Regions from separate parts of the Psychromonas sp. SR45-3 genome, predicted to be linked through region 1. Evidence: predicted binding sites of a transcription regulator. Region 1 holds the regulator's gene; each other region holds the start of a gene.
What was found. The regulator LexA, encoded in region 1, represses DNA repair genes until DNA is damaged. The targets are predictions, from matches to a motif close to TACTGTATNNNNATACAGTA.
Positions count from the first base shown of each region.

Region 2: a site for LexA is predicted at 3,299-3,318, ahead of H5084_RS13140 (DNA topoisomerase III). Genes of this name have one in related genera too.
Region 3: a site for LexA is predicted at 5,108-5,127, ahead of H5084_RS16890 (LexA family transcriptional regulator). Genes of this name have one in related genera too.
Region 4: a site for LexA is predicted at 4,012-4,031, ahead of dinB (DNA polymerase IV). Genes of this name have one in related genera too.

Region 1 is NZ_JACJDP010000027.1:10,805-19,163, forward strand. Features, by position in the region: gene gspJ (type II secretion system minor pseudopilin GspJ) at 1-426, shown strand, start outside; gene gspK (type II secretion system minor pseudopilin GspK) at 426-1,430, shown strand; gene gspL (type II secretion system protein GspL) at 1,427-2,626, shown strand; gene H5084_RS13765 (type II secretion system protein M) at 2,626-3,108, shown strand; gene H5084_RS13770 (type II secretion system protein N) at 3,127-3,876, shown strand; gene lexA (transcriptional repressor LexA) at 4,215-4,844, shown strand; gene H5084_RS13780 (SCO family protein) at 4,897-5,535, shown strand; gene H5084_RS13785 (GNAT family N-acetyltransferase) at 5,636-6,121, opposite strand; gene metA (homoserine O-succinyltransferase) at 6,397-7,314, shown strand; gene metH (methionine synthase) at 8,188-8,359, shown strand, end outside.
Region 2 is NZ_JACJDP010000024.1:48,427-56,785, reverse strand. Features, by position in the region: gene H5084_RS13160 (aldo/keto reductase) at 1-655, opposite strand, end outside; gene H5084_RS13155 (PA3496 family putative envelope integrity protein) at 1,019-1,255, shown strand; gene H5084_RS13150 (NADPH-dependent FMN reductase) at 1,784-2,335, shown strand; gene H5084_RS13145 (hypothetical protein) at 2,483-3,049, opposite strand; gene H5084_RS13140 (DNA topoisomerase III) at 3,329-5,287, shown strand; gene tcuB (tricarballylate utilization 4Fe-4S protein TcuB) at 5,463-6,650, opposite strand; gene tcuA (FAD-dependent tricarballylate dehydrogenase TcuA) at 6,637-8,022, opposite strand; gene H5084_RS13125 (GntR family transcriptional regulator) at 8,174-8,359, shown strand, end outside.
Region 3 is NZ_JACJDP010000044.1:8,711-17,069, forward strand. Features, by position in the region: gene hutH (histidine ammonia-lyase) at 1-809, opposite strand, end outside; gene hutC (histidine utilization repressor) at 1,256-2,014, opposite strand; gene H5084_RS16875 (formimidoylglutamate deiminase) at 2,217-3,584, shown strand; gene H5084_RS16880 (DUF1801 domain-containing protein) at 3,994-4,395, shown strand; gene H5084_RS16885 (ribosome recycling factor family protein) at 4,535-4,903, opposite strand; gene H5084_RS16890 (LexA family transcriptional regulator) at 5,145-5,555, shown strand; gene H5084_RS16895 (Y-family DNA polymerase) at 5,555-6,814, shown strand.
Region 4 is NZ_JACJDP010000013.1:67,035-75,393, forward strand. Features, by position in the region: gene H5084_RS09360 (dicarboxylate/amino acid:cation symporter) at 1-746, shown strand, start outside; gene cueR (Cu(I)-responsive transcriptional regulator) at 863-1,249, opposite strand; gene H5084_RS09370 (heavy metal translocating P-type ATPase) at 1,456-3,846, opposite strand; gene dinB (DNA polymerase IV) at 4,164-5,285, shown strand; gene H5084_RS09380 (trimeric intracellular cation channel family protein) at 5,854-6,480, opposite strand; partial or broken gene H5084_RS09385 (aminotransferase class I/II-fold pyridoxal phosphate-dependent enzyme) at 6,542-7,067, opposite strand; gene H5084_RS09390 (LysR family transcriptional regulator) at 7,229-8,146, shown strand; gene H5084_RS09395 (LacI family DNA-binding transcriptional regulator) at 8,335-8,359, opposite strand, start outside.

The DNA.
Region 1 (8,359 bases):
CAAATGGTGGCACGCATTTCACGAACAGGTAATGCCGAAGATGAAAAATTACAAGTATTGTATGTGGGAAAAAAAGTATTGGATTCAGATTCTGAAGGCATAGAGTTTAATCGCTTAGGTTGGACTAACCCACTTAATTTATTGCCTCGTTCAACTATTTTACGAGTAGGTTATCGCGTTAAGAATAATCAATTACAGCGTTTGTATTATTTACACCCAGATATTGTCGCGGGAGAGAAACCGGAACAACAAGTAATATTAAATGATGTTGATAGTTTAAGTTTTAGATTTTGGGATGATGATTGGATAGATACTTGGAATGCAGATAAAACAATACCTAAAGGTATTGAAATGACGATTAACAGCCAACATTACGGTGAATTAAAGCGAGTTTTTATATTGTCTGATAGTACGGTAGAAGATTAATGGTGAAACATCGTAAGCAACGAGGTATTGCATTAATCACTATTTTAATGATTTTAGCCATCATGGTGACCATTGCTGCCACTATGACAGGGCGAATGACCTCTAGCTTATTGCGCACAGAAGGACTTTCGTATTCAGAAAAAGTATATTGGTACGGGCAAGCGACCGTGGATTTTAGTCGCATGGTATTAGAAGATGATTTTGCCGATAGCGAAGTGATCAGTCTAGATCAAATATGGGCCACGCCAGATATCGTTTTTCCTGTCGACGAAGGATCGATTACTGGCAACATGGTAGATTACCGTCGCTGCTTCAATATTAATGCCATTGCCCAAGCTGACCAAGATGATACTCGTGCTTTACCTATTAGCCAATTTCAAATGTTACTGATTTCGCTAGGTGTTGAAGAGTATGCTGCTGAAATAATTGCAGAGTCTACGCGGGATTGGCTGGATAACAATGATACTGTCGATGTTTCACAGGGTGCAGAAGATAGATATTACGAGTCAGTGGGAGTACCACATTTAACCGCTAACCATTTGATGGTTGATGTTTCAGAGTTAAGAGCAATACAAGGGGTCACTGACCAGATTTATGAACGCATAAAACCTTTTTTATGTGCTCTACCGGCATCAAATCAGTTGATTAATGTGAATACGGTTAATAAAAAGCAACCACAAATACTATTTGCTTTATTTCCACCTGAATTGCTTATTACAATAGAGGATATTCAATCTATATTAGACGATAGACCAATTAGTGGTTGGGCATCTGTTGATGAATTTTTAGCATCAGAATTAATTGCCGATAAGTTAATACCTGATGTAATCAGTTCACAGTTAAGTGTCACGAGTGATTTTTTTCAATTATTTGGTTTAGCAGAGTTTGATCAGCGAGTAATGGTTTTCAAGCTATTATTTAAAGTAGAGAATAAAAAAGCGACGACTATTCGTTTCCAATATGCAGGAGTTGAAGAGGTGGTTGGCATGGAGATGTTCAAGTGAGTGAACAATTAATTATCCGCTTAGCAAGTGAAGCACACCAAACTATCCATTGGTTAGTTTGGTCTGAAAGTGAAAAAGAGATCATTGCGTCGGGTGATTTAGATAATGCACAGGCATTGAAATTGTTAGCGGAAAAAGCACAGTCTCGTAAAGTTATTTGCTTAGTGCCGGGCGTCGATGTCACATTAAAATCAGTAGTGATTAAAGGGACCTATACACGTCAAATGCAACAAGCTCTGCCTTATATGTTGGAAGATGACTTGGCTAGTGATGTTGATAAGTTACACTTTTCAGTTTTAGCTAAAAAAACAGACTTAGTTGAAATTGCCATTTGTTTTAAAAGTAAATTAACAATGTGGTTGGGTTGGTTAGCTGATGCCGATATTTTTTGTCAACGTTTGATTCCAGAGGCATTAACACTGCCCCTACCTACGGAGCAACAATGGCAAGCATTACAACTTGATAACCAATGGTTAATACGTACTGATGAATATCAAGCTTGGTGTTGTGAAAGTGATATGTTAAATAACATTTTGCAATTACACTTACTAGATAAACCAGAACAGCAAATTGAAAGTTATAGTGCCATACCCCATGATTGTATAGGCCAGTGGCAGCAAAAAGCAGTTGTATTGCCGATGCAATTGTTAGCAGAGGGGTGTCTTAATAATTCTATTAATCTGTTAACCGGTGAGTTTAAAGTTAAAAAAGAAAGTAATTTTCAATTCGCTAAGTGGAAGCTACCTGCAATTGCCGCTGCTATCTTGTTTATTGTGGTATTAATTAATGCTGTTATCACCACAAAACAAGCAGATCGAGAAACCTTATTAGTAAAACATCAAGTAGAGACTCTCTACCAAAAAGCTTTTGCTAATCAATCACCTTTACGATACAGCCGAATTAAGAAAAAATTGAAAAGTTTGTTGGCTGAGTCATCGATTGGTACACAGGCAGATGGTTTGTTACCGATGTTAAATGATTTGCTTCCAGTTTTTCAAGCGGTACCGAGCTTACAAATTTCAACGTTAAAATTTAATCGTGCAAACCAACAAATAAGTTTAGCGGTTAGTGCCGATAGCTTTCAGGCCTTTGAATTACTCGCCAAAAAAGTTCCTACTAAATATACGCTTGGCCAAGGGGCATTGAGTAATAATAAAAACCGTGTCAGCGGTGTATTAACGGTGAGGGTTAACTAATGTTTGAACAAATCAAAGAGTGGTGGGATAACATTTCAGAAAGAGAGCAACAGCTGACCTTTATTTCGCTGGTGGTTGTATTCATTGCGATTATTTATTTTCTTATTTGGCAACCTATTGCGACTAATTTAGCAGAGAGTCAGCAAAAACTACAAAGTAGCCAACAAACATTACATTGGGTAGAAAGTAATGCTAATAAACTCGTTGCTGCGGGTGTTGGAAATAATAAGACAACGGCGAGAAAACAAAATTTATCACAGTTGATTAGTAGTACTGCAAAGCGTAATAAAATTGTTATTTCTCGTATTCAAAACCGTAATGGCAGCGTTGATATTTGGATTAATCAAGTTGAATTCAACCAATTCTTAAAATGGATCACTGCATTACAAAATCAATACCAAGTACAAGTTAATAGTGCTGATTTAAATCAGGATAAAATACAAGGTATGGTTAAGATTAACCGTCTGTCATTAAGTTATTAGCATTGTAAAAGGGTTCAAATGAAAGTCAAAATAGCGATACTTGTTGTATTGGTTTACTGTGGTAGTTTATTAGTTAATCTACCTGCTGCAGCTGTTGTCAGCTGGATGCCAGCTTCAACGGTTAAAATCAATAATGTTTCTGGTAGCCTATGGAATGGACAAGCCAAACAAATTATCATCAACCCTAAGGTTACGCTCCATAATGTGCAATGGAATGTTCAATTAAAAGCATTATTGAATTTAGCAATAGGTGCTGATGTCTCCTTTTATAATGGCCCTAATAAAATGTCAGGCAAAGGTTTTGTGCAATATGGTTTAACAGGTGCAAGCGCATCAAATGTTATGGTTGATTTAACCTCCGCAGAATTACTCACATTGATACCAACTAAATTACCAGTAAAAATAGAAGGTGATTTTTCTGCAGTTATTCAGCAGATAAAGCAAGGTGACCCTTATTGTGAGCAATTACAGGGAAGAGTGGTATGGCATAATGCCTTTGTTTATAGTCAAATGGGTAATGTAAATTTAGCTTCTCCTTCCGTAGACTTAGGATGTGATAATGGCAATATTACTGCTTTTGTCACTCAAGAATCTGAGCAATTAAATACAAACTTAGATATTAATCTTGGCGAGGGTGGTATCTACCAATTAAATGGTGAAATTCAAGGCACAGATAAACTCCCCCCATCGATAGCACAATCATTAACTTGGATTGGTCCTAAAAACGACAGCGGTGCAACCACTGTTAGTTTTAAAGGTGTGTTATAAGCGGTCTACGTTGTCTGAATTCACTCGCGAGCTCTTCGACGTGCAGTCTAAAATCGGCTTGCCGTTCCGTTCACTGATGATTGTAAGTGGAATGGTGAGTGGGATGAATAAATGTCGAATTTTAGAGGCCTGTGGTTTTTTATTGTTACTTCGAACAGTACGCCCTTTGTCCATTTCTGAGCTTTTTAAATAGGTTTAAAATCATTAATCTATTCAAACTGATAGTAGTCGCATAAATTCCTATAAAAACGGCGCTAAAGAGAAACAGCCCCTAGTAATTATCCATGTATAAATATACACTGTGTTTGTTTACAGTTTTTTATTGCTTGGAGTTCATAATGAAAGAATTAACCAAACGCCAAGGCGAAGTCTTAGACGTTATTAAAGATCAGATTGCAAAAACTGGCATGCCTCCTACGCGTGTTGAATTAGCGAAAATACTTGGGTTTAAAAGCGCCAATGCAGCAGAAGAGCATTTGAAAGCTTTAGCACGTAAAGGTGCAATTGAAATATTGTCAGGCACCTCTCGTGGTATTCGTGTTGTTAGCGACCATAAAGATAATGAAATAGTGGCCGATGAAGGTTTACCTTTAATTGGCAAAGTCGCTGCTGGTGAGCCTATTCTTGCTCAAGAGCATGTAGAAGCACATTACGATGTTGACCCCGCTTTATTTCATCCTGCGGCAGATTTTTTACTGCGCGTTGAAGGTGAAAGCATGAAAGATATTGGTATTATGGATGGCGACTTATTGGCTGTACATAAAACTCAAAACATAAACAATGGCCAAGTTGTAGTTGCGCGTGTTGAAGACAATGTCACCGTAAAACGTTTTTATCGTGATGGTAAGCAGATAACATTAAAAGCAGAAAATGCTTTATTTGATGCGATAAAGGTCGACTTAGAGTATCAATCTTTTGATATTGAAGGGATTGCGGTTGGGGTTATTCGTACTGCAGATTGGATGTAATTGGCAATTAGTGTTATTAATAACCCTCTTCCAAACTTATAGTGTGAATTAAATGAAACGTTTAATAATAATTTTTAGTGCGCTGTTAATGATTTTATTTTTTATTATCGGTAGCACCCAATCTTTTCATTTAGTTCACAGTAAAAATGATGCCTTAGTGTTACAACAGACACGGCAGCCATTACCTGAATTTGCCTTTGAAAAAGCTGGGGAAGTCGCTTTTACCAACCAATCTTTAAAAGGAAAGTGGACCTTATTTTTTGTGGGTTATACTTATTGCCCCGACGTTTGTCCAACCACATTAGCAGACCTAGACCGTATTTACCCAAGCTTAGCCAATGATCGAAATACAACCACACAAGTTGTATTTATTTCTGTTGATCCTAATCGAGATAAAGCAGAACAACTGGCAGATTATGTGCACTATTTTAATAAAGCATTTATTGGCGTAACCAGCACCCATCAACAACTTTGGCCATTTGTTACTCAATTAGGATTGATTTATAGCTTGGTTGAAGAGGGGGAAACTGATGATTTTTATTTAGTTGACCATAGTGCTTCTATTGTTCTAATCAATCCTGAAGGTGAGTTTCATGCCACGTTTAAATCGACAATTAATGCACAGGGCATTAATCATGTTGATATGGATTTAATGGTTGAAGATATTAAAGCAATACAGGCGAATTATTAAAAGCGCTAATGGATTTAGCCTCATTTAGGGTTGCTGCTAAATCAGTAAGGGCTGTTTACCGTTGAGTTGATGTATAAACTAAACGGTAGGTGATCGCAGTTTATAACTTTTTTGTCCAAAATAATGCACTACCAAACTCAGGATCCAGCTGATAATCAGAAAAGCCAAGGCGCTGATAAGCTTTACAAGCAATGGCATTACCACTTAATACTTCTAGCGTTATTTTGCAGCAATCCTGCTGTTTTGCGACTTCTTCAATTTTTTCAAATAAATGTTTAGTAAGGCCTTGGCCTCTAAAATCATTGTGTACGACAACATCATGAATATTAAATAATGGCTTACAAGCAAAAGTAGAGAAGCCTTCTATCGCAGTTAGTAATGCAGCTGGATGCTCATCACTAAAAATTAAAACAATAAAAACATCATTCCTAGCAAGCAAGTTTGTGATTAAGTTCTCTTTGGCAAAGTCACTCAAATCTTCACCTCCACCCATAGGGTCACAAGCATAATGCGACATTAAGCTTAAATAAGCCTGTGCATGTTGTGGATTATGTAAGTCCGCTACAACCGTTTGAATATTAAGCATTACTATTCCTTTTATTTTTAATTATTGGTGTTTTTTTAGTCTAACTAATGTATCAAAATTATTCTACATAAAGTGAGGACAAGCTGGTGGAAGCGCTAGCATCGATAAAAATAATCAAGGATCAACATAGGAAGTAGTTAACTTTTGACAATAATTGAGGTCAAAAAATAGAGATAAAAAATAAATACAGCTGCTAAATTAGATTTAAGTATTTAAAATAGTTACTTTAGTGTTAGACTTCTAGATGTCTAAAAGGCCATTTTAAGGAAGTAATTATGCCAATTCGTATTCCAGATGATTTACCTGCATCAAGTATTTTAAAATCTGAAAATATTTTTACGATGTCAGAAACACGAGCTAGTCACCAGAACATTCGTCCTCTGCGCGTTCTGATCCTTAATTTAATGCCTAAAAAAATTGAAACTGAAACGCAACTCATGCGTTTATTATCTAATACTCCCTTACAAGTTGATATTGAACTGTTACGAGTGGACGCTAGAGCAACACGAAATACACCGCAAAAGCATTTAGATAAGTTCTACGGTGACTTTGAGCGAATCAAAAATCGAAAATGGGATGGCTTTATTATTACTGGCGCACCACTTGGCACCATTCCGTTTGAAAATGTATATTATTGGGAAAAGTTCACGGAAATAGTTAACTGGTCTCGCCATAACGTTACCTCAACGCTATTTTTATGTTGGGCGGCACAAGCAGCATTAAACATACTGTATGGATTAGAGAAAGAAACCCGTGATGATAAACTCTCTGGTATTTATTCACACCGAACGTCACATCATCATCATCCACTAGTAAGAGGGTTTGACGATGAATTTTGGGCGCCATTATCTCGTTATGCTGAATTTAATAGCCGTACTATTAAAGATAAAACAGATTTAACAGTATTTGCAGATGCGCCTGATGCGGGAGTATATCTTGCGGCAAGTCCTGATTGTCGTCAGGTTTATATCACTGGGCACCCCGAATACGATGCAAATACACTAAATAACGAATATTTAAGAGACCTTGAAGAAGAGCTAGATCCGGTCATGCCAATTAACTATTACCCGAATGATGATGAGAATGAAATTCCACATGCAATTTGGCGTAGCCATGGAAATCTCTTATATAGCAACTGGCTAAATTATTGTGTTTATCAGGTAACACCATACGATCTCAGTGACTTAATCTAAATTTTGTAAATAATTTATAAAGATGAAAAATAGTACTGGAAAAGGTAAAAAGCTCTCCTACAATTATTAGTAGCTAAGAGAGCTTAAGAGGAGTAAAGTCAAATATAGGCAGTGCTTCTGCGCAGTTAGCAAGTTGGTTATTCAGGAAGCTTAGTTATTAAAATTAACTTCACAATCGCATTAAATGCACTTGACCAATTTAAGCATTTTCACGTTAACAAACATAAAACGGAGGTATAAGATTATTTTAAATTTTACTCGTACCAGTGTACTGAAACCGCATCAAAAACTGAGTTGTTAATTTAAACACTCACCTACCCAACGGGGTAATTAGATACAGTTTTAGAAGTTAATACTGGTTGTATTCATTAATACAGGAGGATTAATTATTTTTACGTTTTATCATTTTATTGAAAGTGGGTGTCAGAGTTAGGAGTTTATATTAGTTAACTCATTGCCAACGGGCGTTTCTAACATTCACTTTTATCAAATTAGATAGTGGATTATTTGTAAAGTTTTATTAGTATCAAGTTAGTTTTTATTATCGATATTAATGCCTCTTTTAATAGTCACAACTCAATTGTTCTTTATATTTTAAAGCGAGCTAAGTAGCTCGCTTTTTTTATATACAATTTTTACGACTCGATTGAAATCTTCCCTTTAAGCTAAGTTGCTTTCCTGCGCTGCCTAGATCACTTCCCTAATATAATTGCTATTACATTAGTGAATATATGACCTGTTTCAACCATCAAAAAATTCATAATTTATAACAGAATATTTCAAGATAGAAATGGCTTTGAAAGGTTATGACTACAAGTTTTATGCTATTATTGACACTCATTTTTTACTCAGAATAAAGTAGCAGGGAACTCTATGTCGATAAGTGATCGTAGTGCATTAATTAAAGCACAGTTAGAAAAGCACATTCTTCTGATCGATGGTGGTATGGGAACCATGATCCAGGACCATAAATTTGAAGAAGCTGACTTTCGTGGCGAACGTTTTAAAGACTGGAAAAGCGACTTAAAAGGCAATAACGATCTAT
Region 2 (8,359 bases), on a different contig from region 1:
CTTTGGCATGTAATAAATTGAACTCATTTTGAATAGATACCATACGCGGTAAGTTATGTTGCTCACTAAGTTTTAAGAAGCTATTAATGCCCCAAGGTGTATCGTCTGATAAACCGCAGTATCTTATTTTCCCAGCTTTAACACACTTATCTAAACCTTGAAGTATATCGAGCATCGAATCTGTTTGTCGTGCTGTCTCGCTATCAGAGAATTTAAACGTATTAGGTATGTGACGTCCAAAATGAGGAGACTGACGATTTGGCCAATGTAATTGGTAAAGATCAATGTAATCCGTTTGTAAGCGTTTTAAAGAGGCTTCTACTGAACTGATCACTGCTTCACCGGTTATATCGCCGCCATTTCTTACCCAAGGTAGTCCTGATCCGGCAATTTTTGAAGCTAAAATGATATCTTTACGTTGACTGGCATTATTATTTAAATAATGGCCTATGATTGATTCTGTTTTTCCATATGTATCAGCAGAAGGAGGCACTGCGTACATTTCTGCGGTATCGATGAAATTAATACCCTGTGTTAATGCATAGGCTATTTGTTGGTCTGCATCTTGTTGATTATTCTGCAAGCCCCATGTCATGCTTCCTAAACAAATTCGAGAAACTGATTCATCACTACTGCCTAACGTTGAAAACTGCATACTCACCCTTTTATATCTTGAAAAAAACTCTTAATGTAACTGCTTATGAAGCTGTTGTATATTATCGAATAGGTGAAAAATAGAGTGATAATTATTATCGTCAATATTTTTTTATCATTAAATTGACTTAATAATCAAAAAAATGACTGATTAATCTCATATTTTATAGAAAATGATTTTTAATCTTATTTTTTATGTAAATTTTTATCGAATTATTTTAAATAATGAGTTAAAAAGAGTAGGTATGGTTTTTTATTTAATCGTAGATAAAAGTCTCCCGTACTTAATATTTAAAATTAGTTTTTTGTAGTTATAAATAAGCCTATAACGGCATAGCAATACTGTCATGATTGGAGAATTAAAATGGCACACTCAAATAGAAACTCTCTACAAACTGAAGATGAGACTCAAGATATCACTGATTTTTTTCCTGAAGATGATTGGGATGAAGAAAATGCATCGATGAAGAAAAAACAAGCATTATTAAATGATAGAAAAAGAGGCAAAGTTCGCCGTAGTATTGAAGAGTTAAAAGAAAGAAGACGTTTAAAAGAACTATTAGGTGATGATTACGACGACTTAGATTACTTAGATAGTTAACATATTTTTATAGATAAATTAATAATGTTGCTTTGTAACTTGCTTATAAAAAGTTAACTTCATTAAATACTAATGTTAGTGATTTAGCTTAGGTCAAAGTACGGGGCATATTATCCTTTTATCTGTTAAAAAGGGTTGATGGAAACATCAGCCTTTTTTTTACATTTTTCCCACTTGTTATGAGAATCTAGGATTCAATTGATTTCACAAACACCATTCTATGGTATTGAACTATTCCAGCACATTTTTCCATACCGCTTTGTTCTGCTTTGTTCTGTTTTCTTACTATTCATATGATTCTGCAATTGATGTCACTAAACCCGAGAGTAATTAGTATCAATCAGCCATACCAATTTAGCGCTGAATATGATCTAATATTGTTAGGAAAAAAAATCAGTTAGTTATATATGAAAGAATAATTTATTAATAAAATTAATATACCTTAGCCTATTCCATTAATAGAGTCATTTTCGGTGTATTTTAATTATTATCCTCATTTAAAAAGTGATCATCAGTAAGGGATTCCGCATGAAAGTATTAGCATTGGCAGCCAGTAATTCAAAAAACTCAATGAATCGGAAGCTAGCAAACTACACCGCACATTTAATAGAAGGAGCTGAAGTTGAATTATTGGATCTTAATGATTTTGAAATGCCAATTTATAGTATTCAACGAGAAGTAGAGTTAGGAAAACCGCAACAGGCACAGGACTTTTACGACAAAATTACCGAAGCTGACGCCATTGTTATTTCTTATGCAGAGCATAACGGGTCATTCACAGCAGCTTATAAAAATCTTTTTGATTGGACCTCACGTATCGACATTAAAGTGTACCAAAATAAACCGATGTTAATGTTATCCGCTTCTCCTGGTCCTGGTGGAGCGGCATCAGTATTGGCCTCGGCGGTGGGATCTGCTCCTTATTTTGCAGCTGATCTAAAGGGTTCGCTGTCTATGCCAAACTTTTTTGATAACTATAATATTGAAACTCGTTCGGTAAAGAATAAAGAAATTGATGCCAAACTAAGAGACTTAGTCACACTGTTAGTTAATGATATAGGTGTTAGCACAGTAATGTGATTTTTATGTTTTGTTCCTGATAAAGATGCATTAATTTAATGCATCTTTATTGTGCTTATAATCTGAATAAGTACAGGGGTAAGTTATCTGTTTGTTGTGTGATCTTTGGGCTTATTTAAATTTTCGCATCGTAAAATTTTTATATCGTTAAATTTCATCAGACTCAAAAGCTTGATTTGCTTTATCAAAAGCATCACCTTTTTCTGGTGCATCTGACTCTTCAAATAATTTATCTAGCTTTTCACTGCCTTTTTGCCATAACTCTTTACTTGATTCTTTACCATCTTCCCAAAGGCCTTTACTGGTTTCTTTACTTTTATCCCAAATTTCTTTACTTTTTTCTTTGCTAGTTTCCCACATTTCTTGGCTTGATTCAGTGCCTTCTTTCCATGCTTTGCTGGTGGTTTCTTTACCCGTCTCTAATGCATCTTGGCTTATTTTTTTACTTTTATCCCAGATCTCTTCACTGGACTTTTTAACTTCGTCCCAAGATTTAGTGGGCTCAGTTTTTTTGGCTGCAGAAGTTTTATATAGCGTCTCTGCGTCAATTACAGTATCCACCGTTGCTTTTGCGTGGCTTACTTGTTTGGTGCTTAATGGAGCGTCAAGCACTGCTACTGCAGAATCTTGGTTGATTTCATCGGCATTACAGGCTGCAACAAATAACACACTACATAGACATAATGATGATGTTACTTTTTTGGTTAGTTTCATATTTGGTTCTCTCGTTAAATTCGTTATCAAATATACTATTTCAATGTTTTTTAAAAATCTGTTTGGTTCATTCAAACAATGTTATTTAATCAATCTGGTGTTTTATTAAGGTAAGCATATGGCGATAATGCAAAGTAATACCAATATTATAAAAGACACCTAGTTAAAAGTATTGCTTATTAGTCAAGCAATAGTGGACATAGTTGCAAATAAAAGCGACCAAGGCTTGAATTATGGGAACAGATAAAATACTGTCTATAAAAACAGTTGGAGTAAACGTTGAAACTATATATTGCTGAAAAACCTAGCCTAGGGCGTGCGGTTGCAGATGCATTACCTAAACCACATCGTAAAGCTGATGGTTGTATTTATGCTGGTAATGGTGATGTGGTGAGTTGGTGTATCGGGCATTTATTAACTCAAGTAGATCCTGAAGCCTATGACTCGAGCTTTAAGCAATGGAAGTTTGAACATTTACCGATCATTCCTGAACAATGGAAATTGAAGTCTGTTGCCAAAACGAGCAAGCAATTAAGTATTTTAAAAAAGTTAATTAAACAAGCTGACCAACTAGTGCATGTTGGGGACCCTGATAGAGAGGGTCAACTGTTGGTCGATGAAGTGATTCATTTTAGTGGTGTTAAAGGCAATAAATTAAAACAAGTTGAGCGTTGTTTAATAAGCGATTTAACCGTTAATGCGGTGAAACGTTCCATTCAAAATTTACGTTCAAACCAAGATTTTATTCCACTTTCAACTTCGGCATTAGCAAGAACGCGTGCCGACTGGTTGTACGGTTTAAATTTAACCCGTGCTTATACTTTATTAGCCCAAAAATCGGGTTATAAAGGGGTTATTTCAGTGGGGAGAGTACAAACGCCATTGTTAGGGTTAGTGGCAAAGCGTGATAAAGAGATTGAGCAGTTTGTTAGTAAACCTTTTTATGAAGTATTAGCGCATTTGATGGAAAATAAAAATACAGAGCAGGTATTTACGGCTAAATGGCAACCTAGTGAGGCTTGCGCTCCCTACCAAGATCCAGAAGGCCGAGTGCTGATCAAAGCATTGGCTGAAAATGTAGCGACTAGGATCACCGACCAACCTGCCACAGTATTAAGCTTTATTAAGAAAAATAAAAAACAAGTTGCTCCATTGCCTTACAACTTATCTGGATTACAAATTGATGCCGCAAAACGTTTTGGATACAGTGCGCAACAAGTCTTAGATGCAGCGCAAGCTCTCTATGAGCGCCACAAACTAATTACTTATCCGCGTTCAGATTCACGTTATTTACCGCGTAATCATCACCAACAAGCTAAATACGTTACTCAAGCTGTTGCAAATAATGAACCGTTATTGCATCAAGCTGTGCAGGATGCAAATCTGTCGATTAAAGGGCGGGCATGGAATGACAGTAAAGTAGATGCACACCATGCAATTATTCCAACGGATACTAAAAAATCCACTAGTTCGTTAGATATTGTTGCTAAAAATATTTATCAATTGGTTGCTCGTCAGTATCTCAGTCAATTTTATGATGATTATTGTTATGCTGAATGTGTTGCTGAGATTGAGATCAATAAAGGCCTGTTCATTAGTAAAGCCAAATCAAAACAAAGCGATGGTTGGAAGGTATTATTTCCCCAAAAAGAAACGGAAAATTTTTTACCGACATTAAAAAAAGGGCAAATATTATACTGTCAACGTGGTGAAGTCATTGATAAAAATACACAGCCTCCAGCTCATTTCACCGATGCAACTTTATTAGCCGCAATGAGTAATATTGCACGTTTTGTTAAAGATTCAGAACTTAAAAAAGTGCTTAAAGAAACCGATGGATTGGGTACTGAAGCAACAAGAGCTGGGATTATAGAACTATTGTTTAAGCGTCAATTTTTACAGCGAATTGGTAAAACGATTCAGGCAACAGAGGTTGGTCGTAAGTTAATTGAGAGTTTACCGGATAGTTTGACGTTACCCGATATGACTGCGTTATGGGAAATGCAGTTAAATGCAATTAGCCAAAAGCAACAAAGTTATCAAGGGTTTGTCTCTCCATTGCAGGAGCAGCTTGGTGAAATTATTAAAAAGGCGATCAGTGATGGCCCTCAATCACTGGTTAATTTACCGGTAACGGGCCAAAGTGGGTTTAAAAAATCATATACGAAAAGAAAAGCGACGACTAAAAAGCCTGGTTTAGTTAAGAAAGTATCTAAAACTAAAAGAGTAGCAAAATAATTATTGAAGGGCGCCTAGCTTATAGATATGGAGGACTGTTTAGGTAGATGAAATGACCGAGTCGACTTATGGTATTAATATAAGTCGATTGAATGACTGATTAATTCAATACTCAAGGCCCGTTAAGTAGAGACCTTAAGCATGCTTGGTTTATCCAAAATTAAGTAACTGCCTACTAGTTGGGCTTTTGCATCGCTGCGGTGGCTTTTTGTGCCTTTACTGAGGCAGTATCAATATTAACCACGTTAATTGTTTCAACACCAGCTATTGCTTGGTGCTTATCTTTTTCAATCGCAAAAACAACCAAAGCAATTAAACGATAAAAACCATGGATAAATTTACCATAGGGCATGGAAAGAAAAAATGTCATGACAATACCTAAATGTAAGCTTAATACCAAACCTACCCATTGTGTATCTCTTAACAACATCAGTAAAAGTCCAGAAATACTCGTTAATAAAAGTAATACTAAAAAAATCACATCCATGCCTTTATTGGTTTTTCCTTTCACTTCATTGGGCGCTCTATATTTGATCGAGAGCAAGCCAATCGGCCCTACAATTAATCCTATGCCACCCAGGATCCCAAATAGCTTTGGTAAGCTAATGTAGTGATAGGGTGCTGGTAAATTAAATCCATAATGCATGACTGTCGCCGTTGATGTCGCAGCAAAGCACAGCATAAAACCCCAAAATGTCATTTGATGATACCAGCGGCGTGCCATGGAAGGTTGTTCAGTTTCGTGAGAGCAACCTTGATCATTACCCCCATCTAAATATTTTAATGTTAATGCATCTTTCACACCTTGTCTTACCTGTTTCCAGTTCAAGCTAAACGGAGAAGGCAGGCACATGGTTTTCCAGAATTTGATGACCGAGGCAAGCATTGCAATCGCTACAAAAGCGGAGACAGTGGAAAATATAAATGCCATTGTATTGTGCGAAATTACGCCGTAAAAGGCCTGCTCTTGTACATCCCAAAAACCATCCCCAGTCAATATCTTGGTGATTATAAAGAAGCTTGTAATTACTATAATTGATAGTAACGACATCCATAAACCATTATTAGCAAAAAGCTTACCCATAAATCCTGGCCATGCATAGACACCATAATTTTCTTGTCTCAGTTCCGCCATAGCAGCCGGTACGTTAAGGTCAAATTCATGTGGAGCAGTGTATTGACAATTGTGATAACACGAGCCGCAGTTATGACAAAGGTTGGCTAAATAATCTAAATTATCTGCGTTAAATTCTAAACGTAATTCCATCGCTTGAAACACTGCGCAATGACCTTCGCAATAACGACATGCATTACAAATGGTCATGACTCTTTGTGCTTCCTTTACTTTATTAGTTGTTCGCATAATCAGCCGCCTCGCTTCCTGCAATTCTTCCAAATACATTCCCAATGGTCATACCTATTCCTGCAAGGTAACCTTGTCCGAGTATATTTCCGGCCATTATTTCTCCTGCTGCAAAGATATTTTTACTTGTTTTTCCATCGGACATTTTCATTTTAGCTTGTTCATTAACCTCAACGCCTAGGTAAGTAAAAGTAATACCGGGGCGTAATGAGTAGGCACTGAAAGGCGGTGTATCAATAGCTCTCGCCCAATTACTTTTGTTGGTCTTTAAACCTGCGGTATGAACACCATCAAGTTCGGTATGATCAAAACTTCCTGGTTGAACTGCCGCATTATATTCATTAACGGTCTCTTCTAAGGTAACAGGAGAGACACCCATTTTTTCAGCTAGCTCGGCAATTGTATTTGCCGTTTGTGCGGGAAATACAGGAGGCATAAATGAACCTTTTGCTTTTTGATCAATAATGACGTGTGCTACTTGGTCGGGTTGTGCTGCAACTAAGCGCCCCCATATAGCATAACGTTTAGGCCAAAAGTCTTCGCCTTCATCGTAAAAACGTTGCGCATCTTTATTAACGACAATACCTAAAGAAACACAGTCAACGCGAGTACATATTCCGCCATCAAATTTTGGTGCGCGACCATCAATCGCTACGGCATGGCATTGATTTGATTCGCCAACTTGTTGAGCGCCTGCATTAAGTAATAGCTTCAGCACTGCGCCTTTGTTGTAGGGGGTACCTCTAATAATAAAGTTTTCAGCAACGTCTCCCCACGCTTCCTTCAGCCAGTCTATATTCGCTTCAAACCCACCACTGGCAGCAATCAAAGATTTACCTGAAATCTGCTGATCACCTACGGATAAACTTTTAAAAACACCGTCTTCTATGTTTATATCCGTCACCATTGCATCGTAATGTACTTCAACTTTTAGCTGCTCTGCATAATGGTAAAGTGCATTTATTAATTGCTTACCTCCGCCCATGAAAAATGCATTGGTACGGCCTAGGTGCAGAGTGCCGCCTAAAGGTGGTTGAAACTGAACTCCATGCTGTTCTAACCATTGCACAGATTCTGACGATCGCTTAAGGGTCATCCTTGCTAAGTTCTCATTGGTTTTTCCTTGTGTTACACGCATTAAGTCTTGCCAATATTCCTGTTCGTCATAAGTACCACTTAATATCGAAAGTGGCCCAATGTGCATAGGACGTAAATTTCTAGTGTGGCGTGTATTACCGCCTCGGTATGAGCGCGGCGCTCCCTCTAATAAACAAACTTTAGCTCCCTTTTCTGCAGCGACTATTGCAGCCACAATGCCCGCCTGCCCTCCGCCTGCAATAACAACATCATAGTGTTCATGCTCTAACTTCATTTAACCTCCTCTATGATAAAAACTAAAGAATACTCTTGTATACAATTGCATTTAAGTTGAATGTTTTTATTATTTATGTCAAGTTATAATGTAAAAAATGTTTAAACAGATCACGACAATCGAACGCTTCGTTCATCAATTAAGGCAACTAATGGCAGATACAAGTAGTGAAAATAAATCTCGTGGTGAGGTTGCATACCAGAAGTTACTGACTGCAATTAAACAAGGTGAATTAAAACCTGGGGCGCGAGTAAGGGAAGTCGAAATTGCCGAAAGGTTTGGTATCAGCCGTACTCCTGTGCGTGATGCTATTCGCCGTTTGGAAAGTGATGGTTTA
Region 3 (8,359 bases), on a different contig from region 1:
GATTCACTTATTGCACTGCTATCACGTAATAGATGACGGTATGCAGCGGCTGCATCTATTTGTCCTTGGTGACCACGAACTTGGTGAACACGATCATCAAAAGGACTGCGGCTACCTAGCGCAGCTTCAACGGATAACGAACCGCAAACAATGGCAGAAGCAAACAAATCTTCGGCATGAAATAAACCTTCTAAAGCAAAAGCTGTTGATGCTTGCGTACCATTAAGCAATGCTAAACCTTCTTTCGGTGCCAGTGTAATAGGTTGAAGACCAGCAATCGCTAATGCAGCCTGCCCAGAGATGATCTCACCTTTATAGCGTGCTTGACCTTCACCTAAAAGTACGGCACTCATGTGAGCTAAGGGTGCAAGGTCACCAGAGGCACCAACTGAACCTTTTTGTGGAATACATGGATAAACTTGTTTATTAACCAAGGTGATCAATGCTTCAATCACTGATAAGCGAATGCCAGAGTACCCACGTGCTAAGCTGTTTACTTTTAATGTCATCACCAATTTTACGGTAGCATCACTCATTAATTTACCAATACCTGCAGCGTGCGATAGTACGATACTACGTTGCAATTCATCTAAATCTTCAGTTTTAATACGGGTGTTGGCGAGTAGACCAAATCCAGTATTAATTCCGTAGACGGCACGGTCATCGGCAATAACATCATTAACTATCTGATTACTGGCGTGGATCCCTTCAATGGCACTTTCATGCAAAGATATTTTTACGGCTTCACGGCTAATCTTGCGTAATTCATTAAGCGTCAGTTTTCCTGGATTAATGGTCAATTCAAACATAGTGTAATTCTCCATAACATACGTTACTTAGTTTTACCTATCTGTTGGAAGATAGATAAAACTTGTATTTTGTTCAGTAAATGTAATTACACGTAATTAAATATACATGTATATACAACTATAAATTTGATACTAATAGCATTTAATATTCGGTGCAAGTCATTTGTAAAAGTAATGATGTGTATTTTAGTAAATATGTGATCTTACTTTTTACGTAGGAAAAGTGGCTCAGTTTAATACGTCAGTTAATGTCAAAAATTGTTCTCTTGATAAAAAATTCAATAAAAAGCCAGTGCTTTTAATAAGTATGATTAGTACAAAGTGGCAAAGTAATAGCAGAACATTGCAGTCTGCTATTACTTAAATGGATAAGTGGGTTTTATATCAAAAGGCTAAAAGAGCTATACATTTAATACGATAAAATAATACGTCATTCAAATATAAGACTATTTACCGCCAAAATGGCCGAAGAGTTGAAACCGTGAGCCAGGAGAAAGCAAGCGGGCGGTCGTTACTAATTGGTCATCACACCAGGTGCGGCGTTTTATTTGTAAACAAGGTTCATTAGCTTGAATTTGTAATAGTCTACATTCGTTAGCTGAAGGCATTACTGCTTCAACAAGGTGCTCGCCCTCTGTCATAGGTGCCACTTTCATCAGGTAATCATAGGTCTCATTCTGTTGAAAATCTTGCTTGTCATAGTCTGGAGCCAGGGTCGCATTGACTACTCGCTCTTCAATTTGAATCGGTAGATCATTCTCAAAATGTACGATGGTTGCACGAAATATCGTATGATTGGTGCGTACTGAAAGGTTGATAGCCTCTTCCATACTCGCATTAGTGCGTATTATCTCGATTAACTCCGCGCGATGTTGATTACCCCGTTGCGCAATTTCATCGGCGATATTATGGATCTCAGAAAGTGCTGAATGGGTTTTCTTCTTCGCAACAAAAGTACCGACACCTTGTTGTCTAATTAAGATCCCTTCATCAGTTAACTCTCTAAGCGCACGATTCACCGTCATTCGACTTACACCTAGTGCTTTAACCATCTCCGATTCTGAAGGTACACGTTGGTTAGCTTGCCATTCACCACTGTTAATTTTTAGGCAGATTGCTTGTTTCACGCGCGCATAAATAGGGGCTGGAGAGTCCTCTATCGACTGAGAAAGCTTGTTCATCATGCTACTGGTAGTTTCGGTCACGATTTTACCTTGTTTAAAAGAGGGGGCAATTAATACAACGTTTAAAAATAAAACGGTTTAATAAGCAATTATACCCAGTATTTTGTAGTTATAACAGATAGGAGATAGATTCAAGTTTATCTTGTATATACAAGATAGGTTAGGCTACACTCATAAACACTTTTTAGTGTGTATTTTTAATCAATTATAGTGGAATTGTTTTATGACTAAACAGGTTTATTTTGCAAAACAAGCATTGTTAGCAAATGGATGGGCAGATAATGTTCGCTTCGACGTCATCGATGGTTGCATCAAAAGCATCACTACCAACGTAGTGGCAAACAAGGCAATCTGTTTAAATGGGCCAGTGTTACCTACAATTGCAAACCTTCACTCACATGCTTTTCAACGCGTTATGGCTGGAATGGCTGAAGTCAGCTTAGATCCTAAAGACAGCTTTTGGAGTTGGCGTGACCTGATGTATAAAATGGTTGAACAACTCACTCCCAATGATGTGCGTATTATTGCAACCCAACTGTATATTGATATGCTCAAAGCGGGTTATACCCAAGTTGCAGAGTTTCATTATTTACACCACCAACAAAATGGCCAAGCCTACTCTCAAATCAATGAAATGGCAGAACAATTAATGCACGCCGCTGATACAGCTGGAATAGGTTTAACACTACTACCTGTGCTTTATGCACATTCAGGTTTTGCAGGGCAAGCGCCTAACAGCGGACAAAAGCGGTTCATCAACAATAGTGACCAATATTTAGCATTGCATCAGGCCTGTGAAAAACAATTCGCAGATCATCCATTACATCGTTTAGGCATTTGTTTCCATTCATTAAGAGCCGTCACTCAAGAGCAAATACAAACAGTATTAAGCGCGACATCCAATCAAATATCTATTCATATCCATATAGCAGAACAACAAAAAGAGGTACAAGATTGTTTGGCCTGGAGTGGTCAACGTCCGGTGCAATGGTTAAATAATGAAATAGGCATCGATCAACGTTGGTGTTTAGTGCATGCCACACACCTTGATAAAGATGAATTATTCACAATCGCTAAAAGCAAAGCAGTCGTTGGCTTATGTCCAACAACAGAAGCAAACCTCGGCGATGGTATTTTCCCTGCGGTAGCATTTATGGAAGCTCAAGGGCGTTGGGGAATTGGTTCGGACAGCCATGTTAGTTTGTCACTAGTAGAAGAATTGCGATCGCTGGAATACGGCCAGCGACTACGAGATCAACAACGTAATCGGCTTTATAGTGATCAACAGAATCATGTAGGTGACTTTTTATTAAACCAAGCACGACTTGGCGGGAATCAAGCAGCACAAGTAAAATTAGGTTTAGCAGTAGGACACCGAGCTGACTTTATGGTGCTAGATAATCAACACCCTTTTATTGCTGCAAGTAACAATGAAGATATTATTAACCGTTGGTTATTTGCTTGTAATGAAAACCTAATCAAGCATGTTTACGTAGCAGGAAAACCTGTGATCAGCGATTTCAAACATATCAATGAAGATCTCGCTAGGTCAGAATTTACTGCATTATTAAAGAGACTGTTTATGGGTTAAAAATTAACAGTAACAGTTTTACATGGAGTTTAAAAAAGTCCGTTATTGTACCTTATTCATTTTTGTACACTTTACATTCGCTAATTAGCATTAACAATAGGTAGCATTGAAGCTAGGCAGCATTGGAGCTAGGTAGATAACTTAATATGAATGGATCCCATTATGATTCAAGATACACAAATTAATAGGTTAATTCTTATGGGAAATTACAGCGCCATCTTTTTTCACAAACTGAGATGTTTAGTTGGTGCAGTAAAGGCAAGTTGAGTGAAGAGCACTTTTGTTTATGTTATAAATGAAGCAAACGGTTAAATGGTTAGCTCAATCATCAGACTGTACAAGAGGGGGAACATAGTTTTTGACTATATATTCGCCCCCTATTAAACTTCTTGGTAAAGCGGACTCTCTAATGGACTTAAATGTTAAACAAAAGTTTGAAACCTACCCTGAACATATTGCTGTTTTACTGAATACAATTCGAAATATAATTTTTAGCATTGCTAAGCAAGATGGAATAACTGATATCACGGAAACCTTAAAGTGGGGCGAACCGAGTTACGTTTGCAAAACAGGGAGTACGGTTCGATTTGATTGGAAAGCAAATCATCCTGAGCAGTATTGTATTTACTTTAATTGTAAAACATCACTCGTTGATACATTTAAAGAAGTCTATGGCGATATTTTTAAATATGATGGTAATCGCGCAATCATCTTGAAAATTGACCAACCAGTACCTCAAGAGTTAGCGCATTGTATTTCTATGTCTTTACGTTACAAGAAAATTAAACATTTAGATTTATTAGGAGCATAAAAATAATGGGAGTTTTATTGTTTCTGATTCAATGAACTAAAGGTAATTTTAATCATTTTCTACGAGTTATACAAAGCCACGCTTTATAATCGCCACGGTGTATTTTCAAAATAAAAAGTTTCATTATTAACTAACCACATCAAATAAGTTGTTCAGCTGAATCAATCGCAGCTCTCGCTTCAACCAATGAACAACCAGATGCTGCAACTAATTCATTGACTGTGATATCTGGGTTCGATTTTAATAAGAGTGATAAATTTACGGTTGCTTTTGGTAATGCTTTATCAATCGCTTCTGCAATCCAAAGACTATTATTTTCCCTAAAATATAGACTGAGTTGAATAAGATCTTTTTTTTCCCCTACCAATCCCCAATTTTTAGAACGACGAATACGCTTTAAACTACATCGATGTTGAATAGCCAGTTCTACCATTAATGCTTTAGAATCAATACGATGAATAAAATTATTCAACTTGATGGATAACAACTCTGAAACATTATTTAACACATTGTGCCTTTAATAAGTTAACGGCTTTGCCGAATGGGAATAATGTAAAACCATGATAACAAAAATATAATATAAAGTTAGTCAGGTTATTACTAGGGAAACGATTGAGCTAAAGGCAAGGATTAGATGCACATCAATTCGCCAGTAATACTATCACCATGCATTAACTTCTGCTTGTACTTATAACAAACTCACTTATAATTTAACTGTTTATTTATACAGTTAAATTATGAGCGTTATTATGAACTTCATTCTGATTACAGCAAGTGCAGGCATTACCGGCTTTGAAAGCCCGGCAAGTGACTATTTACAATTACCATTAAGCTTGGATGCACTGCTTGTCGAGCACCCAAATGCCACCTTTATTGGTAAAGCAGATGGTCACTCCATGCAAGGTGTTGGTATATACAGTGGTGATATCCTTATTGTCGATAGACATGTCACGGTTAAAAACAACGACGTGATCGTCGCTAATTATAATGGTGAGTTTATTTGTAAAATCATTAATATAAATGAGCGTTTGTTGCTCTCGGCTAACCCTCGCTATAAAACTATCCCTATTAATGAAGACGATCAATTTACAATCGAAGGTGTCGTCACTCGTTCAATTCGTTGCCATCGAAGCAGTCAATTATTAGCGGCCAATCTATAGTGTTTGCTTTAGTCGATGCTAACTCATTCTATTGCAGCGCTGAACAAGTGTTTCGGCCAGAGTGGCGAGGAAGGCCGATCATCGTATTGTCTAATAATGATGGCTGTATTGTAGCCGCCAATAAACAAGCGCTTGCATTGGGCATTAAAAAATTCCAACCCTTTTTTAAAGTGCGTTATCTTTGTGAAAAAAAAGGTATTATCGTCTGTTCTTCAAACTATGAACTCTACGCAGACTTGTCGCATAAAATGATGCAAATAATAGGGCGCTTTGCACCAGAGCAACACATCTATTCGATTGACGAATCATTCTTAGATTTTAGTCACTGCTGCCATAGCATTGCAGATTTAACCATTCAGGCAGAAAAAATACGTCGTGCCGTGTGGAAGGAAACTCGCTTACCGGTTTGTGTAGGGTTAGGCGAAACCTTAACCTTAGCAAAAGTCGCTAATCATGTTGCCAAAAAATGGCCTGGTTTTAACGGTGTCTGCTTGCTAGATAATGATCAGTTTAAAGAAGATGTTTTTTCACAATTATCACCGCTTGACGTATGGGGGATCGGTAAAAAAACCAATCAAAAATTAGCCCAGAATGGTATCAAAACAGTATTACAACTGAGTAAAGCTAACCTTAAATTATTACCCAAAAGTTTATTTAATGTCGAGTTACAACGCACAATCAATGAGCTAAATGGCCAACCTTGTAAGATATGGGATGGTGTGAGGGCTGATAAACTACAAATATTTTCAACACGTAGTGTTGGGAAACGTATTATGGATATTCAAAGCCTAAATCAAGCATTAGCCAAACATATTGCCATTGCCTGCGTAAAAGCCAGAGAACAATATTCACTATGCAGTACATTATTAGCGTTTGCATCAAGTAGCCCCTTTGATAAATCACCGGCGAGTTATAAAGTAATTGTCCACTTATCTCAGGCCACTAACGACACTTCGCGACTGCTACATGCAATCAGCGAGAATATACATCTGCTATTTAAACCCGGTGTGCGATATTACAAGATTGGCGTTGCGTTACTGAATTTAAGTAGTCAAAAACACCAACAATTTGATCTATTCAATCCAAGTGAACATAACGCGTCATTGATGAAAATGTTAGATGGAATTAATCACCGCTATGGTACAAATAGCTTATTTTTTGCAGCACAAGGCACTGAAGAAAAATGGTTAATGCGCAGAGAGTTATTAACACCACAATACACAACTCATTGGAAAGATATCCCTAAAATTGGTTGTTAGATAATAGTATTAAAATGAATTTATCCTGTTAAGAAAGTGACTGTAATGTATTGATTTAAAGCGCATTGATATAATTTTTGGAGATTATGCCTAACAAATTTTTATAAAGTGTAAATTTAAAAAATTTTAATAGAAACTATTTCAACACTCATTTTTTCTTTATTTCCGGCTATATATAAGTAAATTTTTTATATAAAAGAGCGGGTTTATTACATAAATAACCAACATATAGAGAAGGGGAGCCGTTAATTTTTTTGATTTAATATTGAGCTAAATATAAAGCCTATAATTTAAAATATGGTTTTTCTGACGCATTATAAGTATTCATCAAAAAGTAAAAACAGATGAGGATACTAGTAGTAAGTATAAATATTTTTATCAGCCAGTTACTACATTAGAGCCCTATACTAGATAACAATAAATTCGGTAGTTGGCTCTGAAGGAATTAAGCCTGAAGTAGTGACACGAATTCAACCATAAAATTTTTTATTGATGTGTCACTATATACATCCCCCAAAAAATTTTAAATAAGTTTAGCCTATTCAAAAAATATTGATTCTTATACCACTTGCTGTTGTCTTACTTGGACTTTCTGAAGATAACAATTATAAGCAGCTATAAAAGAGAACTGGTATTAAAATTTAAGTGCATAACCGGTAATAGAGACCTGTAAAAATATATTTATAGGCCTGTGCTGTGATTCAGTAACTGTTAAGTTAGAGAATAAATGTACTTTAAAATCAGACGATTAAATAATTAAAGTTTCTAAATGTGTCATTGTAACGTGTGCGTAATATTGTAATTGATAGGGTGGCTGTCAATTTTTTAATAAATACAAGATAACAAATATAAATCTTGGTAGTAACGACACAACTAAACAGATTTCAATTCACTAAAGGCTGCATGACACATAAGTTTATTTTTATAATCAATGAAAGCAAGCAATAAAACATAATAACTAAATAATTTCATGGACTATCAATAATAGATAGTCAGCCATCTATGTGTGATATTTAAAATAGATAAAATATCCAGACTATGTTGTTAAAGTAATATTTTTAAAGACACTTTGTTAAAGTTATTTTATTAAAATCTACTTAACCCGAATTAAACTTTATGCGTTCGTATCATTTAAATAATTAATTAATCTATCTATTAAATAAAAAACTAAATAGAGAACGCTAAAACTTTAACGATCATTGAATAACATTTGTCTTTATAGGTAACTGGCAAGTAACAAATAGTTAATTTTAAAATTCCAATAAAAAATTACCCACAATGTTTTTATATCAACAAAGTTAAAATAATAATATCAATACAAGTAATTAATTTTTAAGTCGTAATGACATTAGATGAGTAATTGGTATTGAAGCTGTAATAACAATTAAATCTTATTAAACATTAAATAATTTTAACAAGCATAAGGATTAAGTATTGGCATTAATGTTAAAAAATAAAAATAGTATTTATCTAAAGTAATAAAAAGTATTCTGGTCTAATAGCTGATAATAAAAAGTAGTTAGGCATGATATTTAACTAATTAAA
Region 4 (8,359 bases), on a different contig from region 1:
AAGTGATCATGAAGTTAGTCGTTATGTTAATGAATATCGCGCCATACGGGGTATTTTTCTTAATGGCAAAACTATTTAGTGACATTGGGTTAGAAGCCATATTCAATCTAATCAATTACTTCTTAGTATTAAGTGCTACCTTGTTACTGCATGCTTTGGTGACTTATAGTCTCTTTTTTAAAGCACTCACTGGTTTAAATCCAATCACGTTTTTCAAAAAGATGGAAACAGCGATCACTTTTGCTTTTTCAACAGCATCATCAAATGCAACTATCCCTGTGACCTTAGAGACAGCAACCAAGCGCTTAGGTGTTAATAATAAAGTTGCCTCATTCACCGTTCCACTGGGTGCCACCATTAATATGGATGGGACTGCTATCATGCAAGGTGTTGCCACCGTGTTTATTGCACAGGCTTTTAATATTCACTTAAGTCTTTCCGATTATGGGGCTGTTATTCTAACGGCGACATTAGCGTCAGTAGGAACGGCAGGCGTGCCGGGTGTTGGCTTAATTATGCTCGCCATGGTACTTAATCAAGTGGGTCTGCCGGTTGAAGGTATTGCGATGATTCTTGGGGTTGATAGATTATTGGATATGATCCGTACCGCCGTTAACATAACCGGTGATAGTGTGATCACCTGTATTGTAGCGAAGTCGGAAGGTGAAATGGACATTGATGTATTTAACGACCCTAGTGCAGGTGCGAGTGAAGAATCGGTACAATTAGGGACAACGAAAAAGTAATAATGCTGGTGGCTTGTTACATTGGTTTAAAAACCCAGTTTGAACTGGGTTTTTATGTTCTTAACTTTTAATACAACCGTGTATTGTAATTCGATTAATACAGGCTAGAAAACGGCTCAGCTAAATGCATCGATAATACTGCATTGCGACTGTTCATCACCGGGACATTGTTGAGTGATTTTAGTCAACTGATTTACAATTGCCTGTTGCTGTTGAATGCGTGACTCAATCTCTTTAATTTTTTCTAGCGCTATTTTCTTTACATCTGCGCTATTTCTATTCTCATCTTCACCGAGTAATAGTAAGGCTTTACATTCTTTTAGGTTAAAACCTGCTAATTTCGTTTTATGAATAAAATGCAACTGTTTTAATATTTGCGGTGTATAAAAACGGTAATCGTTTTCGCCTCTTGGTGGAGTACTAATCAATCCAATAGATTCGTAATGGCGAATTGATTTAATGGACAATCCTGTCTCTTTTGCTGCTTGGCTTATTGAATACATAACGACTCCTGCCTCTATCATGTGTGTTTAAATCGTACGTTAAATTATTATATTTAATGTACCTTTTCTCGCATATGCTGTTTGCTGATTTTGCACATTGATGCCAAATCAGCATCTGCAAAGTGACCTAAGTATGAGTTACTTAGTGCCACTTTTGTTTATAGCTATCAACAACAGTTAATTATCAGTACTGATTTTATTAATGCTTATTTGTCAGTACTAATGTTAATGCGTTTTAAGCGTAATGAATTACTCAATACCGTTAAGCTTGACGCAGTCATTGCGATTGCCGCTACAGTTGGGTTCAAGTAACCAAAGGCCGCTGCTGGAATTGCTAAACTATTAAAAATAAATGCCCAAAATAAATTTTGACGAATGGTCGACCAAGTACTGCGTGAAATCTTAATCGCCACTGCTATTAACCGCGGGTCATCTCGCATTAATGTCATTGAGGCTGTTTGTTTTGCAACATCACTACCTCCGCCCATTGCGATACTCACATCGGCTTTCGCTAATGCAGGGGCATCATTAACACCATCGCCTACCATCGCCACTAGCGATTGTTTTTGTAGTGTTTCTAGCTGTTGTAATTTTTGTTCAGGTGTTTGTTCTGCAAAATAGCTTTTAATACCTAATTGCTGACTCATCGATTTTACAACACTGTCTTTGTCGCCACTTATTAGCGTGGTAGATAGTCCCAATTGATGTAAGTCAGAGATGGCTTGTTGGCTCTCAGGACGAACTTGATCGGCAATACTAAAATAACCAATCAGATTTTGTTGATAGCAAACATAAATTACATTATCAGTTGTTTCCGGTTTAACGCCTCGAATGGCAAGCTGTTGGTTTAAATCAATATTAAAGTGCGACAGTAGCTTAGCATTACCAGCAATGATTTCTTGGTTATTAACACGCCCGTGGATACCTTCACCGTGAATACTTTGTATATCATTGACTGTGGTTGCTTGAATATCAAGTGTCTCACAATGTTCAACAACCGCTTTGGCAATTGGGTGTTTACTTGCTTGCTGTAAGCCTAATAAAAGCGGCAGGAAGTCTTTATCAAATGCAGTTATATTATTTAAACTAACTTGTCCTTTGGTTAACGTACCGGTTTTATCAAAGGCAATATGCGTTAATTTATGTGCAAGTTGTAATGTATTAATATCTTTTATTAAAATACCTTTTTGCGCTGCGAGCCCAGTGCCAACCACCATGGCCGTAGGGGTTGCTAAACCTAATGCACAAGGACAAGCAATCACTAGTACCGCTACACTGTGGATCAAGGCTTGTTCAAAGTCTCCACTATGTAACCACCATGCACTAAACGTCACTGCTGCAATGGCTAATACAATCGGAACAAAAATAGCGCTAATTCTATCCACTAACTCCAATATTGGTGCTTTACTCATTTGAGCGGATTCAACTAATTGAATAATTTGATGCAATTTGGTTTGTTCTTTGACCGCAGTGCTCTTCATTAATAACACACCATCGCCATTAATCGTACCGGCAAACACTGTATCTTCTACTTGTTTAAGCACTGGCTTACTTTCACCGGTTAATAATGCTTCATCAATGTAGCTGCTGCCTTCTAAAATAACGCCGTCGACGGGGACTTTATCACCGGCTGCAATTTGTATTAGGTCGCTCACTTGTACTTGATCAATCAATACTCGTTTGAATACTTTACCTTTTTTGACCAAGGCATCAACGGCTTGTAATTTATTTAGAGCACTCACCGCTTTAGAGCTTGCTTGTTTAGCTTGAAACTCCAAATATTTACCTAAACGAATTAATACGATCACTAAACTACTGCTTTCAAAATATAGATGCCCCGTATTGCCTTTTAGAATCATATATAGACTGAAAAAGTAGGCTGCGGAGGTGCCTAATACCACTAACACATCCATATTCGCTGATCGACCTTTCAGGCTTTTCCAAGCACCTTTATAGAAACGAGCACCAATAATAAATTGTAGAGGAGTCGCTAAAGCAAGCTCAAACCAAGGCGTTAATAACGGCGAATCACTAAATAGCATACTGATCATTGCGAACCAGAATGGCAGACTTAACAGTAGGGCAATAGCGAGGCCTAGTTTTTCTTGTTGTTGTTTTTTACGTTCTTTGTTTTGTTTTTCAATTAATTGTTGTTGTGATGTGATCGCTTTCTTTGCCGTTAATGGATAAGGACTTAAGGCGATTAACGCTTTGATAAAAGAGTCGTTAACAAAACTTTCTAATGTTTCTACATACACAATTTGCGTCGCAAAATTTGCTTTTACATCCACCACTAGTGGGTGTTTTTTTAATGCTGTTATCGTTGATTCTACACAGCTTGAACAAGACCACTCCGCTTCAAACACTACTTGTTGGTGATCGGTCTGATAGCCTTTTTGCTCTAAAATAGTGATGATTTGAGGCGCAATAGGGCTTTTTAATTGCGCTTCATCGACGCTTAAGCTTGCTTTTTCTAAAGTGATATTTACATTGGCTTCGATGCCATCAAGTGTATTAAATGCTGCACTTAGTTTACTGGCACAACTAGCACAATTCATTCCATAGACAGGGAACGTTATTTGTTGTGTTGTTGTCATATCAGTTACCTTATTAGTTAAAAATAGTAAGTTAAGTGATGATTATTTGGGACAATTAAAATGCCTGATCTCACTCAATAGTTAAAGCTTAACCTTTACCCTAAGGTCAATGTCAAACGTAAGTTTAATTTTTAACTTGTATTTTTTCAGTAGAGCCATTAAATTAACTGTCTATAAACACAGTTAATGCGTTGTAGTAAATCATTTTAGTGCTATTAACTATTATCATTCAACTAGTTATCAGTGTTTGTTAATTTTTGATTGTTAATCTTTTATCCATTTATCTTCCACGCAATGCTACTAGAGGTCGTTTAACCATGTATTCAGAAACGACCGAGTCAGATCCAGATGTTAAAGCGCCGAGTGTTACTCCAATAGCACGTAAAATAATTCATATTGATATGGATTGTTTTTATGCTGCAGTCGAAATGCGTGACAATCCTAGCTATCAGAATATACCACTTGCGATAGGGGGCCGCAGTCAACGTAGAGGTGTTTTGTCGACGTGTAATTACTTAGCACGTCAATATGGTGTGCATTCTGCTATGCCTGTATTTCAAGCAAAGCAATTGTGTCCAGATCTGCTTATCGTGCCGGGAAGAATGTCGGTTTATGTGGAAGTCTCTAAAAAGTTACGTGAAATTTTCTTTCGCTACACCTCTTTAGTTGAACCTTTATCACTGGACGAAGCTTTTTTAGATGTTACCGACTGTACTTTGTTCCAAGGTTCGGCCACTTATATTGCCCAAGATATAAGAAAATCGATTCAACAAGAATTGAATCTAACAGCATCTGCGGGTGTTTCATACTGTAAATTTTTAGCGAAAATAGCCTCTGATGAAAATAAACCTAATGGACAATGTGTGATCAGTCCAGAGCAAGCCAGTGACTTTATTTTAACCTTGCCACTTAAAAAAATCCCCGGTGTAGGTAAAGTAGGGCAGCAACACTTAGCTGACAAAGGCTTGTTTACCTGTGGTGATATTAGGAAATATCCAGAACAAGAGTTGTTATCGACTTTTGGTAAACTAGGGCAAGCATTATCAGCTTACAGTAAGGGCATTGACCAACGAGAAGTACAGCCGAATAGAGAGCGAAAATCCGTTGCTGTTGAGCATACATTTGAACATAACTTGCTCAGTGAAGAGCAGTGCCTAAAGCAGCTCAGTGATTTTTACTTACAATTACAATCTCGGTTGGAAAAACATTTAGAGAATAAAGTGATCACTAAATTGGGGATAAAGCTAAAGTTTAGTGACTTCACAATCAAAAGTAGTGAGCGAAAATATACGCAACTTAACATTTCAATTTTTGAACAATTGTTACATCAATTGATTGCTGCCAATCCGGACAAACCCATTCGCTTATTAGGCCTCAGTGTTGGCTTAAGCAATAAACTCCCTGAGCAACCAGTACAGTTGAGTTTGATTGATGAGTAACCTTACCGTTTAACGTTATCCCATGACTGTGATTTAATGATGTTGAATGTCTATAGCTAACGTTAATGAAGGAAGGTAAAGCTTAAAAGGGAATTGCTGAAACTAAATTGGTTAATCTCAGCAATATTAGAACTGTAATCTTGCGTGAGTTTTGTGCATGAGACAGTCAATCGACTGCTATTACATTGAAATAATGCGCATGGCTTCGTAAATAAATTGATTCAATTACAACTGAATCATCAACTTATGTCGAAACTGCAGACACATGGAGCATAAAGTGGATAGTCGTTATGAGAACCAAACTACAGCAAAATACATTCATACTTGTGGAGTTCGGGAGCGTTTATTGAAAGAGTGATCCTCTCTACGTGTAATAATATTTTATTTAGATGGGGTAGGTACTTACTTGAAGCAAGGGGGGACCATGCATTTGTGAACGATCATTTTCTAAATGGATGCGTGCATGTTAGTTGCGTCCAAAATTTAGATTAAGGCTGATTTTATAGCTTTAATCGTTGGGCTCAGATAAATTGACAATACCATCAGTTAGTATGAATAGAAGTTAAGCTTAAGTTTCTCTATCAAGTATAAATACAGGTAAAGACAGGTGCCAATATATTGCACTTAGTCGCAATGTTAGCGTGCCACATATAGCAAGCAGCATTGATAAAATTGGCGTTAATCCAATGAAATGGCCTATTACAAATAAGGTTGCGCCTAAAATAGATGCTGTCGCGTATATCTCTTTTTGTAAAACAAAGGGGATTTGACCACTTAAAAGATCTCGTACCATACCACCTGCTACACCTGTGATACAGCCCATACCAATTGCCACGGGGCCAGTAAATCCAAAAGACAATGCTTTTTGTGCTCCGATAATGGTAAATATGGCCAAGCCAAAGGCATCTAGCAGAGGTAATAAAAACACTGGAAAACGATGAATATGATGCAGCCAAATAACACTTAAAACGGTAGTGCATAAAATTACGTATAAATAGGTGTTATCAAGAATCCAAAATACGGGTGTTGCGCTCATCATCATATCTCGAATGGTTCCTCCACCAATACCAGTAACAGTAGCTAAAACTATGATGCCAAAGGGATCCATACGTAAACGGGCTGCAACAAGTACCCCTGATATCGCACAAGCAATTACACCTAACATATCTGCAAAATAAATAAAATTGTGTAACATATAGTCTGTCCGTAGGTTAAAAATATTGCAACTATTGAAGTCGTCGCCATTTAAGCCTTTTATGACGAGCACCAACTTCAGTTGCAGCAATTAATTGTTGATCTAATTCTGCCATATCATTATTTGCATAACGGTAAACGTTTCGCTTTACATAAACGAACACCATCAACGGTTGATGCGTGATTAAGTGAATCGGAGATAATCGCATCGTTTGCATCTAAAATAGTTTCAAATAACCCCGTATTTGCATCAAAGCAAGAGGTATACAAGATAGTATCTTCCATCCCTAAAAATGCTGATAACTTAGCTTCTAATTGCTTATGCTTATCTTGCGTATCACAAATAAAGCGTACGGATGCCATACCAAAACCTTGCTCATATAACCCCTTCTTAGCTGTTTCGATTAAAGAGGGATGATTTGCTAAACCTAAGTAGTTATTAGCGCAGAAGGTTAAAACTTCTTCATCTGTAGAGGTAGACACAGCGGCATTTTGAGCTGAAGTAATAACGCGCTCACGTTTATATAGGCCTTCTGATTTTAGGTCTTTTATCTGATTATTGATTTGATTATAAAAGGTAGAGGTCATGAGCATATTCCTTTTAAACATTTAATAAAAACAGATTGTTATGAAATAAACCCGAACAAGCTATAGAATCATTTACACCGTAAATACATTCTAATTGATTCGATATAAGAGTATTATCCCTATAGATGGAAAAGCATTAGTGAAAAAAAGGCACAAATGGAATGATAATATCTCAAAAACTGATCGCCTTATTACCCGACCTTGCTAGTTTTACTCTTGTTGTTCAGGAGAGAAGCTTTACTGCTGCGGCTAAAAAACTAAATGTCACACCTTCAGCGCTGAGTAAAACAGTTACTCGGCTAGAAAAAGCCTTATCTGTTAAACTCTTTGAACGAACGACCAGAAAACTGATCATTACCGAAGCAGGAAAGAAGATTTATGATCAATGCATTTCTATGGTTAATGCTGCACAGCAAGCGGTTGAAATATCAAGTGTCATCCATCATAAGCCTGCTGGCTCAATAACCGTTGCCGCGCCTGAGGCATTTTTAAATGTGGTGTTACAGCCTTTTGTCATACCATTTTTAAAGCAGTATCCGCAGATTCAGCTCAAGTTACGTGCTATTGATGGGGCAATCGATATTTTTACAACGGGGATCGATATTGCCTTTCTTCTTACCGATAAACCTGATGAAAATTTGGTTCTAAAAGAGATTGGTAAAACCAACTTAGTGCTATGTGCAAGCCCTGATTACCTAAAAGAGAAAGGGGTTCCATCCCACCCTGAACAATTAACAGAGCACGATTGTCTATATTTAGCTGAAAATGAAACCGACCACATCTGGGATTTTATTAAAGGCGATGAATCCCATACAGTGTCAGTTTCAGGACGCTACGCAGTCAACCACTCTCAGATGCGCTTAAACGGAGTTATTAATGGCTTAGGTATCGGTATTTTCCCTGATTTTGTGGTGCAGGAAGCAATAAGCAAAGGAAATGTTACTGAGGTTCTCTGCGACTGGACGATTAAGAGTAATTATCAGGGGATCATTGCACTTCAGTATGCCCAAACTAAATATATGCCAACTAGGCTCAGAGTTTTTATCGACTACGCTATGCAGCATTTGGCAATAAATTAGGGTTTATACTGCTAGGGTAGTGAAATCAATTAATCACACTATGATTGTCTACTCTCAGGTTGATTTGAGCGCTCCCCTTGGGGGAACTGTGGATCTCATCTTCAATAGTTGGATTTTGAATTCAAGTATAGCTTCGGTAAATTTGAAGGATAGTCATAGGCGACTTTATAGTGCAATGAAGCTAGGCCTCAAATAATATTATGATTTTTCTTC